DNA from 2 places in the Streptomyces sp. MNU89 genome. Region 1 is predicted to be linked to the other one. Evidence: riboswitches for the same ligand, from Rfam matches in the RefSeq annotation. Region 1 holds a riboswitch; the other holds the start of a gene.

Region 1 (5,276 bases):
GGTGGACGTCCGTGCCGCCGGAGAGGACGGAGACGCCGGCCGCGGTGACGTCCTCGGCCAGCAGCCGCTCCGCCAGGATGCGCGAGCCGGCCAGGGTGCGGCGCTGGCGGTCCTTGAAGTCCTCGCTCGCCGCGACCTTGAAGGCCACGGCCTTGGCCGCGATGACGTGCATCAGCGGGCCGCCCTGCTGGCCGGGGAAGACGGCCGAGTTGATCTTCTTGGCCAGTTCGGCCGTGGAGAGGATCACGCCGCCGCGCGGGCCGCCCAGCGTCTTGTGGGTGGTGGTGGTGACGATGTGGGCGTGCGGCACCGGGGAGGGGTGCAGGCCCGCGGCCACCAGGCCGGCGAAGTGCGCCATGTCCACCATCAGGTAGGCGCCGACCTCGTCCGCGATCCGCCGGAAGGCCGCGAAGTCCAGCCGGCGCGGGTAGGCGGACCAGCCCGCGATGATCAGCTTGGGCCGCTCCTCCTTGGCGAGCCGCTCGACCTCGTCCATGTCGACCCGGCCGGTCTCGGCGTCGACGTGGTAGGCGGCCACCTTGTAGAGCTTGCCGGAGAAGTTGATCTTCATGCCGTGGGTGAGGTGCCCGCCGTGCGCCAGGTTCAGGCCCAGGATGGTGTCGCCCGGGCTGAGGACGGCGGCCATCGCGGCGGCGTTCGCCTGGGCGCCGGAGTGCGGCTGGACGTTGGCGGCCTCGGCCCCGAACAGCTCCTTGATCCGGGCGATGGCCAGCCGCTCGACGACGTCGACGTGCTCGCAGCCGCCGTAGTAGCGGCGGCCCGGGTAGCCCTCGGCGTACTTGTTGGTCAGGACCGACCCCTGGGCCTCCAGCACCGAGACGGGCGCGAAGTTCTCCGAGGCGATCATTTCCAGGGTGGACTGCTGGCGGTCGAGTTCGGCGTCGACGGCGGCGGCGACGTCCGGGTCGACTTCGTGCAGGGAGTCGTTGAGAAGCGACATCAGGTCTTCCCGATCGGTGGCAGGGAGGGGCTTCAGTTGCCGGTGAAGGCCGCGTACTCGTCCGCGGAGAGCAGCTCGGGCTCGCCCGCGCTCTCGTCGGTCCTCACCTTGAACAGCCAGCCGCCCTCGTACGGGGCGGAGTTCACCAGCGCGGGATCGTCCACGACGTCCTGGTTGACCTCGGTGATCTCGCCGGAGACCGGCGCGTACAGGTCGCTGACCGACTTGGTCGACTCCAGCTCACCGCAGGGTTCGCCCGCGGTGACCGTGTCGCCGACCTCCGGGAGCTGGACGTAGACGACGTCACCGAGCGCGTCGGCCGCGTGGGAGGTGATGCCCACGGTGGACACGCCCTCCTCGGCGGCGGACAGCCACTCGTGCTCCTTGCTGTAGCGCAGCTGCTGGGGGTTGCTCATGACCTGATTCTCCTGGATTCGGTGACGTGCTCGTGTACGGGTCTTGACACGTGGGACGGACGAGGGGGAAACGCCGGGGAAGGGGAGATTCAGCGCTGCCGCTTGTAGAACGGCAGGGCCACGACCTCGTACGGCTCGTGGCGGCCGCGGATGTCCACGGCCACCCCCGGGGTCCCCGGGCCGGCGTAGGCGGGGTCCACGTACGCCATGGCGAGCGGCTTGCCGAGGGTCGGCGACGGGGCACCGGACGTGACCTCGCCGATGACCTCGCCGCCGTCCGCGGCCACCACCGCGTACCCGGCGCGCGGCACCCGCCGCCCCTCGGCCACCAGGCCGACGAGCTTCCGCGGCGGGGCCTCCGCGGCGCGGGCCGCGGCGGCCTCCAGCGCCTCGCGGCCGACGAAGCGGCCGCCGTTCGTGGTCTTGTCGAACTTGACCACCCGGCCGAGTCCGGCGTCGAACGGGGTGAGCTCGGTGCTCAGCTCGTGCCCGTAGAGCGGCATCCCGGCCTCCAGGCGCAGCGTGTCCCGGCAGGACAGGCCGCAGGGGACCAGGCCCGCCTCCTTCCCCGCCGCGGTGAGCGCCCGCCACAGCGGCTCGGCGTCGTCCGGGGCGGTGAAGAGCTCGAAGCCGTCCTCGCCCGTGTAGCCGGTCCGGGCGATCAGGGCGGGGACGCCGGCGACGGTGCCGGGCAGCCCGGCGTAGTACTTGAGCCCGTCCAGGTCCGCGTCGGTGAGCGAGCCGAGGATACCGGGGGACTCGGGGCCCTGGACCGCGATCAGCGCGTAGTTCTCGCGGTCGTCGGCCACGGCCGCGTCGAAGCCGGCGGCGCGCTCCGTCAGCGCGTCCAGCACCACCTGGGCGTTGGAGGCGTTGGCGACGACCATGTACCGCTCCCCGGCGAGGCGGTAGACGATCAGGTCGTCGAGGATGCCGCCGCCCGGCTCGCAGATCATGGTGTAGCGGGCCCGGCCCACCGCGAGCGCGGAGAGGTTGCCCACCAGGGCGTGGTCGAGCAGTTCGCCCGCCTGCGGGCCGGTCACGGTGATCTCGCCCATGTGGGAGAGGTCGAAGAGGCCGGCCCGGGTGCGGACGGCGGTGTGCTCGTCCCGCTCGCTGCCGTAGCGCAGCGGCATGTCCCAGCCGGCGAAGTCGGTCATCAAGGCACCGAGCGAGCGGTGCAGCGCGTCAAGCGGGGTGCGGCGGGGGGCATCGGTCATGGCGGTGGCTCCCTGACGAAGGTGGCGGAACTCTGCGCGGCATCGGCAACACAGTCTCCCCATCTGTCATGGAACCTGAGAGCTTCGCCACAACCGTACGTACCCGGGATCGTGGCTTGCACCTTGGGTGGGGACGCCCCGGAGGGACGGCCCGCTTTCCAGATTTGCCTCGTCCGCGCGGTACGGGGCCTGAGAGATTCAAGGGAGGACTTGCTCCTTCGGCGCCCCGGCGGCACGGCGGCCGGACCGGGGACTCTCCCGCGCGGATTCGAACGGCGGTATGCAGTTGGCGCGGTCATCATCGCACGGGAAGCGGAATACAGACCCGGAGGGAACCGGAGAACCGCCCCGGAGGGTCCGTCTCATCAGCACATCGCGGAACCGCGCATCGGGTATCGACGTTGTAACGCGGCACCGTTCTTGCCAGGCTGGCCGGGCAGTCCGGGGGTGACCGCACAGAGGGGGGACGATCAGGTGCAGGTTCGGGTCCAGGGGATGTACGCGATCACGCCGGAGACCGCGGCCGGGCCGGAGACCGCGGCGGGACGGAGCACCGCGGCGGAAGCGGAGCCCTCCGCCGGACCGGAGACCGCGGCGGAGTGGACGGCGTCCGCCTGCCCGGCCGCCGCCGGAGCGGACGCGGCCGAGACGGACCTGCGCGGACGCAGGCCGTCCGCGCTGCGCTACCCGGCCGGCGACGTCCTCGTCGTCTCCGGGCTCCCCGGCAGCGGCAAGAGCACCCTGATCAAGCGGGCCACCGCCGACCGCGACGCCCGCGGCGGCGCCGTCCACCGCATCGACTCCCAGGACGCCCGGGACCGCTGGCAGCGCCGGCTGCCCGCCGCCCTGCCCTACGCCCTCTACCGCCCCCTGGTGCGCGCCGCGCACTACGCCGGGCTGCGCCGGGCGCTGCGCTCGGGCGCGAGCGTCGTCGTCCACGACTGCGGAACCCTGACCTGGGTGCGCCGCTGGCTGGCGCGCGACGCCCGCCGACGGGGCCGCGGTCTGCACCTGGCGCTGCTGGACGTCTCCCCGGAGACGGCCCTCGCCGGGCAGTTCGCGCGGGGCCGGGGCGTCTCCGGCTACGCCTTCGCCCGCCACCGCCGGGCGGTGGCCCGGCTGGTCGCCGACGCGGAGGCCGGCCGGGCCCCGGAGGGCTGCGTCTCCGTGGTGCTGCTCGACCGGGCGTCGGCGAGCGCGCTGCACACCATCGGCTTCGGCTGACCGCCCCGGTGTCCCGGCCGCCGCACGGCCCGGACGGCCCGGACGGCGGAGGGGAATCCCGGAATCGCCGTGAATCCGCGCTGTCGGGCCCCTGGCCGTACCCCGGTGGGCTGGCGCTAGGGTTCTGCTACCCGGATTCCCGGATCCTGACGACCCCGGCCGCCGCGGGCGGTGGCCGCGGCGTCCGCGCGGGCCGGACGGCGCAGACGTGCCGGGCTCCGGGCGACAGGCCCCGCGGCGCCCGGGCGACGCGGACGAGACGTGGTTGGACGGCATGAGCATCGACGGCATGAGCATCCCGGAGCAGCACGAGCGCACCCCGGCCCCGGCGGGGATGCCCGGCGTGTCCGGAGGTCTGCCCGGCGGGTTCCCCCGCAACGAACTGGAAGAGGTGCTCGCCGCCTCCCTCGGGGTCCCCGGGGCGGGCGCCCGGCTGATCGAGGTGCTCGGCCGCAGCCGGATCTGGGTGCCGCTGCCGAACGGCGGCGGGCCCTCCAGCCCGGACCTGGACCTGCCCACCCTGGACGTGGCCGGCATCGCCTGCGTCCCCGTCTACAGCTCGGAGGAGGAGTTCCTCCGGGGTGCGGGCTCGCACATGCCCTGCACCGTCGCGCCCGCGCGGGAGTTCGCCCGCGGGCTGCCGCCGCAGATGGGCATCGCCGTCAACCCGGGCGGCACCTCCGTCGGCGTACCGCTGCCGCCGCCCGCCGTGGCCGAGCTGTGCCGCACCGGCCGCGGCGAGACCGGGCCCGGCGTCCCGTCCGGCGGGCGGGTGCGGCTCTTCGAGCCCGACTGGCAGGACGAACCGGTCGACTTCCTGGCCGCCGCCGCCGGGGAGTTCACCACAACGGGGGTCGTGCTCACCGCCCGCCGCACTCTCGCGAGTGTCGAGGGCGACCCGCCGGCGCTCTTCGTCGGCGTCGAACTCTCCCGCTGCGAACCGGAGGACCGGGCCCGGGTGCACGACGCGCTCGGCCGGGCGCTCGGCGCGGTGCCGGTGCCCTGGCCCGTGCAGATGGTCCTGCTGGACATCGCGCACGACCCGGTCGCGGACTGGATGCGCGCACGGATCCGGCCCTTCCACACCGCCGGGTGACGCGGCTCGAACACGGGCGCGGCGGGCACCGCGAACGGCCGGTGGGCGACACCCGGACGGCGGACAGGGCGGCGGGCGCCGCCGCATCCGGTCCGTAAGCTGGTTGGATGACCCGGCGGGGCGCGAAGGACGCGCACCGCGGCGGTGCCGAGAGGCAAGACGAAGGGGCGGAACCAGGTGAGCGCGGGCGGGGACAGGGAGCAGATCGAGCAGCTGCTGCCACAGGTGACGCCCGGCCGGTACGACGCCTATGAGGCGCTGCTGCGGGCCCTCGCCGACGGGCAGGTGTGGATGCTGCTGTGGCACGGCCATCCGGGCGCGCCCGACGCGCAGTACGGGAACATGGAGGTCGACGGCTA
Region 2 (5,276 bases), 1.9 Mb from region 1:
CGCTGAGCCGTTCCCCGCCCGCGGTTACGGAAAACCACCCCAGGGGTGATTATCACCCGGCGTGCCGAGCGCGGCGATCGTTGACGCACCCCCGGCGACTGCCTACCGTCGACAAGGCAGGTCAAGGACGGAGGTCGGCGTGAGCAGCACCGGCGACGGTACAGCGGCGGGCAGTCCCATTCCGCTCCACGCGGGTGGCTCCGCCCCCATCCAGAAGACCGCCGCGACGGGTCCCGTGACATCGCCCGGTCAGCCTTCCGAGAACGTCGGCTACCGGGGCCCCACGGCCTGCGCGGCCGCGGGCATCACCTACCGGCAGCTCGACTACTGGGCCCGTACGGGGCTGGTGGAGCCGAGTGTGCGCTCCGCTCACGGCTCGGGCGGCCAGCGGCTCTACAGCATCGAGGACGTCGTCGTCCTCAAGATCGTCAAGCGGTTCCTGGACACCGGTGTCTCCCTGCAGAACATCCGCGCGGCGGTGCGCCATCTGCGCACCCGTGAGCGGGCCGACCTGGCCCGGATGACGCTGATGAGCGACGGCGCGACGGTCCACGAGTGCTCCTCCCCGGACGAGGTCGTCGGCCTCCTGCAGGGCGGCCAGGGCATGTTCGGCATCGCCGTCGGTGTGGTCTGGCGCGATGTGGAGAGCGCGCTGCAGCAGCTGCACGGGGAGCGGGTGGACACCGGGGAGACCCTGATCGGGCACCACCCCGGTGACGAACTGGCCCGCCGCCGGAACCGCGCCGGCTGAGACCGGCCCCGGCGCGCCGGTCCGGTGGCGGCGCGGCCGCCGGAGCCGTTGTCGGTGCCGTAGGGCAGCATCGGTGCCGTGAGACCGGTTCCGACGATCCTGCACCTGGACATGGACGCCTTCTTCGCCTCGGCGGAGCAGGCGTCCAAGCCCAGTCTGCGCGGAAAGCCGGTCGTCGTCGGCGGTCTCGGGCCGCGCGGCGTCGTCGCCACCGCCTCCTACGAGGCGCGGGTCTTCGGTGTCCACTCGGCCATGTCGACGGCCCAGGCCCGCCGGCTCTGCCCCAACGCCGCCTATCTGACGCCCCGGTTCTCGCTGTACCGGCAGGTGAGCGAAACGGTCATGGAGCTGCTGCGGGAGCTGTCGCCGCTGGTCGAGCCGCTCAGCCTCGACGAGGCCTTCGTGGACCTGGAGGCGGGCCCGGCTCCTCCGGCGACCGCCGCCGCGGCCCGGGAGGCCGGCGAGCGGCTGCGGACCGCGATCCGCGCGCGGACCTCGCTCACCGGCTCGGTCGGCCTGGCCGGATCCAAGATGCTCGCCAAGATGGCGTCCGAACAGGCGAAGCCGGACGGCCTCGTGGTCATCGAGCCCGGTACGGAACGCGAACTGCTAAAGCCGATGTCGGTCCGGGTGCTGCCCGGTGTCGGGCCCGCCACCGCCGAGCAGCTCCGCCGGGCGGGCATCGGCACCGTCGAGGAGATGGCCGGGGCGGGGGAGGCCGAGTTGGTGCGGCTGCTGGGCAAGGCGCACGGCAGCTCGCTGTACGCCCTCGCCACCGGCCGGGACGACCGCCCGGTGGTGGCCGAGCGGGACAGCAAGTCCGTCTCCGTGGAGGACACCTTCGACGTGGACCTGCACGACCGGACCCGGGTGTACGGGGAGGTGGTGCGGCTGGCCGGCCGGTGTGTCACCCGCCTGCGGGCCGCGGGCCGGTCCGGGCGCACGGTCGTCCTCAAGGTCCGGCGCTACGACTTCTCCACGCTGACCCGCTCGGAGACCCTGCGCGGTCCGACCGACGACCCGGGGGTGGTGCGCGAGGCGGCGGTGCGGCTGCTCGACGGGGTGGACACCACCGGCGGGGTGCGGCTGCTCGGCGTCGGCGTCACCGGGCTGGCGGACTTCACCCAGGAGGATCTCTTCGCGCAGGCCGCGCTGGAGGGCACCGGCCCGGCGGCCCCGGCCGTCCGCGCGCGGACCGGACCGGGCGGGGACGAGGACGCGGAGGCGGGCACCCGGCCCGACCGGCCGGGGGAGGGCCTCGCCGCGGCGGAAGCGGCACCGGCCGGTGACGCAGAGGAGGCCGGGGGTCCCCGGGAGGGCTCCCGACGGTGGCACCCCGGGCATGACGTGCGGCACGCGGAGTACGGGACTGGCTGGGTGCAGGGCAGCGGTCTGGGCCGGGTGACCGTCCGGTTCGAGCAGCCCTGGTCGGATCCGGGGCGGGTACGGACCTTCCGCGCGGACGATCCGGCGCTGGAGCCGGCCGCGCCGCCGCCGCTGGTACGGCCGGCCGGCGGCCCGGAGCCCGGCCGGAGCGGGCGCCGGGAACCCGGCCCGCCGGGCGGTCAGGTGCCGGATCCGGCGGTCCGTCCGGAGCCGTCCCGGCCGGGGGCCTCCTCGTCGCCGTCCGGGAGCTCCGCCTCCAGCCCGTAGTGGTGGTAGAGCTGGATCTCCTGCTCCGGCGAGAGGTGGCGGCCCACCCCGAAGTCCGGCGCGCTCCGGATCAAGGACCGGCGGTAGGGCACGTACAGGGTGCCGTCGACGAACTCGCTCGGCTCCAGCGGGACGAAGGCGTCCCGGCCGAACAGGCCGGTGCGCACGGCCGCCCACTCGGGCAGCCCGGTGGCGTCGTCGAGGTACACCTCGTCCACGGTGCCGATCTTCGTACCGTCGCTGTCGAAGGCCTTGCGGCCGATGAGGCTCCGCGGGTCGATCCCCGTGTGCACGGTCCCTCCAACTGGTCGGCGGACTTCCCCGTGGGATCCACGTAAGGCCAGATCCGGCCCGTCGGCCACTCGGGGGTCCGGTCCGGGGCCCCGCTGGTAGGCTGGCTGTGGCCGCAGATCCCGTGCGGGAGAGTCCTCCGCCCCCCGGGGCCGGGGGCGCCGAAGGAGCAAATCCTCCCCGGAATCTCTCAGGCACCCGTACCGCACGGGCGAGGTCACTCTGGAAAGCAGGGCAGGTGCCGGGCCGGCTGTGCCGGAACCTTTCCTCACCGACGGTGAAAGCCGGACCGCGTGTGCGGGGTCCGGCGAAGCTCTCAGGTCGACGACAGAGGGGGAGGCCCCCGTTCGGGGTACCCGTCAGGGTGCCCCTTCGCAGGTCCGCGTCGACCAGGAGGCCTCCGCAGATGACCGCACCCCGCATTCCCCTCTCCCGGCTGGAGCGTGGCACCCCGTTCGCTCAGCGCCATATCGGCCCCGGCCGCGAGGCCCTGGACAAGATGCTCGCCCAAGTGGGCTACGGCTCGCTCGACGAACTCACCGCGGCCGCCGTCCCGGACGTCATCAAGAGCACCGGGGCGGTGGCGCTGCCCGAGGCGCGCGGAGAGGCCGAGGTCCTGGACGAACTGCGGGCCCTGGCCGGCCGCAACCAGGTCCTCACCTCCATGATCGGCCTCGGCTACCACGGCACCTTCACCCCGCCGGTGATCCTGCGCAACGTCATGGAGAACCCGGCCTGGTACACCGCCTACACCCCCTACCAGCCGGAGATCTCGCAGGGCCGGCTGGAGGCGCTGCTCAACTTCCAGACGGTCGTCGCCGACCTCACCGGCCTGCCCACCGCCGGCGCCTCGCTGCTGGACGAGGCCACCGCGGCCGCGGAGGCGATGGCGCTCTCCCGCCGCGTGGGCAAGGTGAAGGACGGGGTCTTCCTGATCGACGCCGACTGCCTTCCGCAGACCATCGCCGTCATCGAGACCCGCGCCGAGCCGGCCGGGACCGAGATCGTCGTCGCCGACCTGTCCGGCGGCATCCCGGACGAGATCGCCGAGCGCGGCGTCTTCGGCGTGCTGCTGCAGTACCCGGGTGCCTCCGGGCGGATCACGGACCCGCGGCCCGTCGTCGAACGGGCGCACGAGCTGGGCGCCGTCGTCACCGTCGCCGCCGATCTGCTCGCCCTCACCCTGCTGACCTCGCCCGGTGACCTGGGCGCCGACATCGCCGTCGGCTCCACCCAGCGCTTCGGCGTCCCGATGGGCTTCGGCGGGCCGCACGCCGGCTACATGGCGGTGCGGGAGTCCTACGCCCGCAACCTGCCGGGCCGCCTGGTCGGCGTCTCCGTCGACGCGGACGGCGCCCCCGCCTACCGGCTGGCCCTGCAGACCCGTGAGCAGCACATCCGCCGGGAGAAGGCGACCAGCAACATCTGCACCGCGCAGGTGCTGCTCGCGGTGATGGCCGGGATGTACGCCGTCTACCACGGGCCGGACGGGCTCGCGGACATCGCGCGCCGCACGCACCGCTACGCGGCCCTGCTCGCCGAGGGCCTGCGGGCCGGCGGCGTGGAGGTCGTCCACGGCGCGTTCTTCGACACGGTGACGGCGCGGGTGCCCGGCCGGGCCGCCGGGGTCGTCGCCGCCGCCCGCGAGGCCGGGATCAACCTGCGGCTCACCGACGCCGACCACGTGGGCATCGCCTGCGACGAGACCACCGGCAGGGACGAGCTGGCCGCGGTCTGGGCCGCGTTCGGCGTCCCGGCCGGCGCCGCCTCCGTCGACGAGCTGGACGCCGCGGTGCCCGACGCGCTCCCCGAAGGGCTGCTGCGCACCGACGAGTACCTCGGCCACCCCGTCTTCCACGAGCACCGCTCGGAGACGGCGATGCTGCGCTATCTGCGCCGGCTCGCGGACAAGGACTACGCGCTGGACCGGGGCATGATCCCGCTCGGCTCCTGCACCATGAAGCTGAACGCGACGACCGAGATGGAGCCGGTCACCTGGCCCGGCTTCGGTGCCCTGCACCCCTTCGCCCCGGCCGAGCAGGCGGAGGGCTACCTCACCCTCATCCGGGAGCTGGAGGAGCAGCTGGCGGCCGTCACGGGCTACGACAAGGTCTCGCTGCAGCCCAACGCGGGCTCCCAGGGCGAGCTGGCCGGACTGCTCGCCGTCCGCGCCTACCACCGCGCGCGGGGCGAGGAGGAGCGCACCGTCTGCCTCATCCCGTCCTCGGCGCACGGCACCAACGCCGCCAGTGCCGTGATGGCCGGCATGCGGGTCGTCGTGGTGAAGACGGCGGAGAACGGCGAGGTCGACACCGAGGACCTGCGCGCCAAGATCGAGAAGCACGGTGACGAGCTGGCCGTGCTCATGGTCACCTACCCCTCCACGCACGGGGTGTTCGAGGAGCACATCGGAGAGATCTGCGCGGCCGTGCACGACGCGGGCGGCCAGGTCTACGTGGACGGCGCCAACCTCAACGCCCTGGTCGGCCTCGCCGAGCCCGGCCGGTTCGGCGGCGACGTCTCGCACCTCAATCTGCACAAGACCTTCTGCATCCCGCACGGCGGCGGCGGGCCCGGGGTC

What was found. A riboswitch is a leader RNA that binds a small molecule or an ion and turns the genes downstream of it on or off. The one in region 1 is predicted to bind glycine.
Region 2: another riboswitch for glycine. It lies ahead of gcvP (aminomethyl-transferring glycine dehydrogenase); the one in region 1 lies ahead of gcvT (glycine cleavage system aminomethyltransferase GcvT).

What each region holds. Positions count from the first base shown of each region.
Region 1 covers NZ_JAJKLL010000001.1:2,223,858-2,229,133, reverse strand. Annotated here, with positions in the region: gene glyA (serine hydroxymethyltransferase) at 1-961, opposite strand, end outside; gene gcvH (glycine cleavage system protein GcvH) at 994-1,377, opposite strand; gene gcvT (glycine cleavage system aminomethyltransferase GcvT) at 1,467-2,597, opposite strand; glycine riboswitch at 2,766-2,868, opposite strand; gene E4N63_RS09440 (ATP-binding protein) at 3,093-3,821, shown strand; gene E4N63_RS09435 (enhanced serine sensitivity protein SseB) at 4,156-4,917, shown strand; gene E4N63_RS09430 (enhanced serine sensitivity protein SseB C-terminal domain-containing protein) at 5,095-5,276, shown strand, end outside.
Region 2 covers NZ_JAJKLL010000001.1:295,442-300,717, reverse strand. Annotated here, with positions in the region: gene E4N63_RS01440 (MerR family transcriptional regulator) at 140-751, shown strand; gene E4N63_RS01435 (DNA polymerase IV) at 830-2,404, shown strand; gene E4N63_RS01430 (PRC-barrel domain-containing protein) at 2,317-2,697, opposite strand; glycine riboswitch at 2,813-2,911, shown strand; gene gcvP (aminomethyl-transferring glycine dehydrogenase) at 3,102-5,276, shown strand, end outside.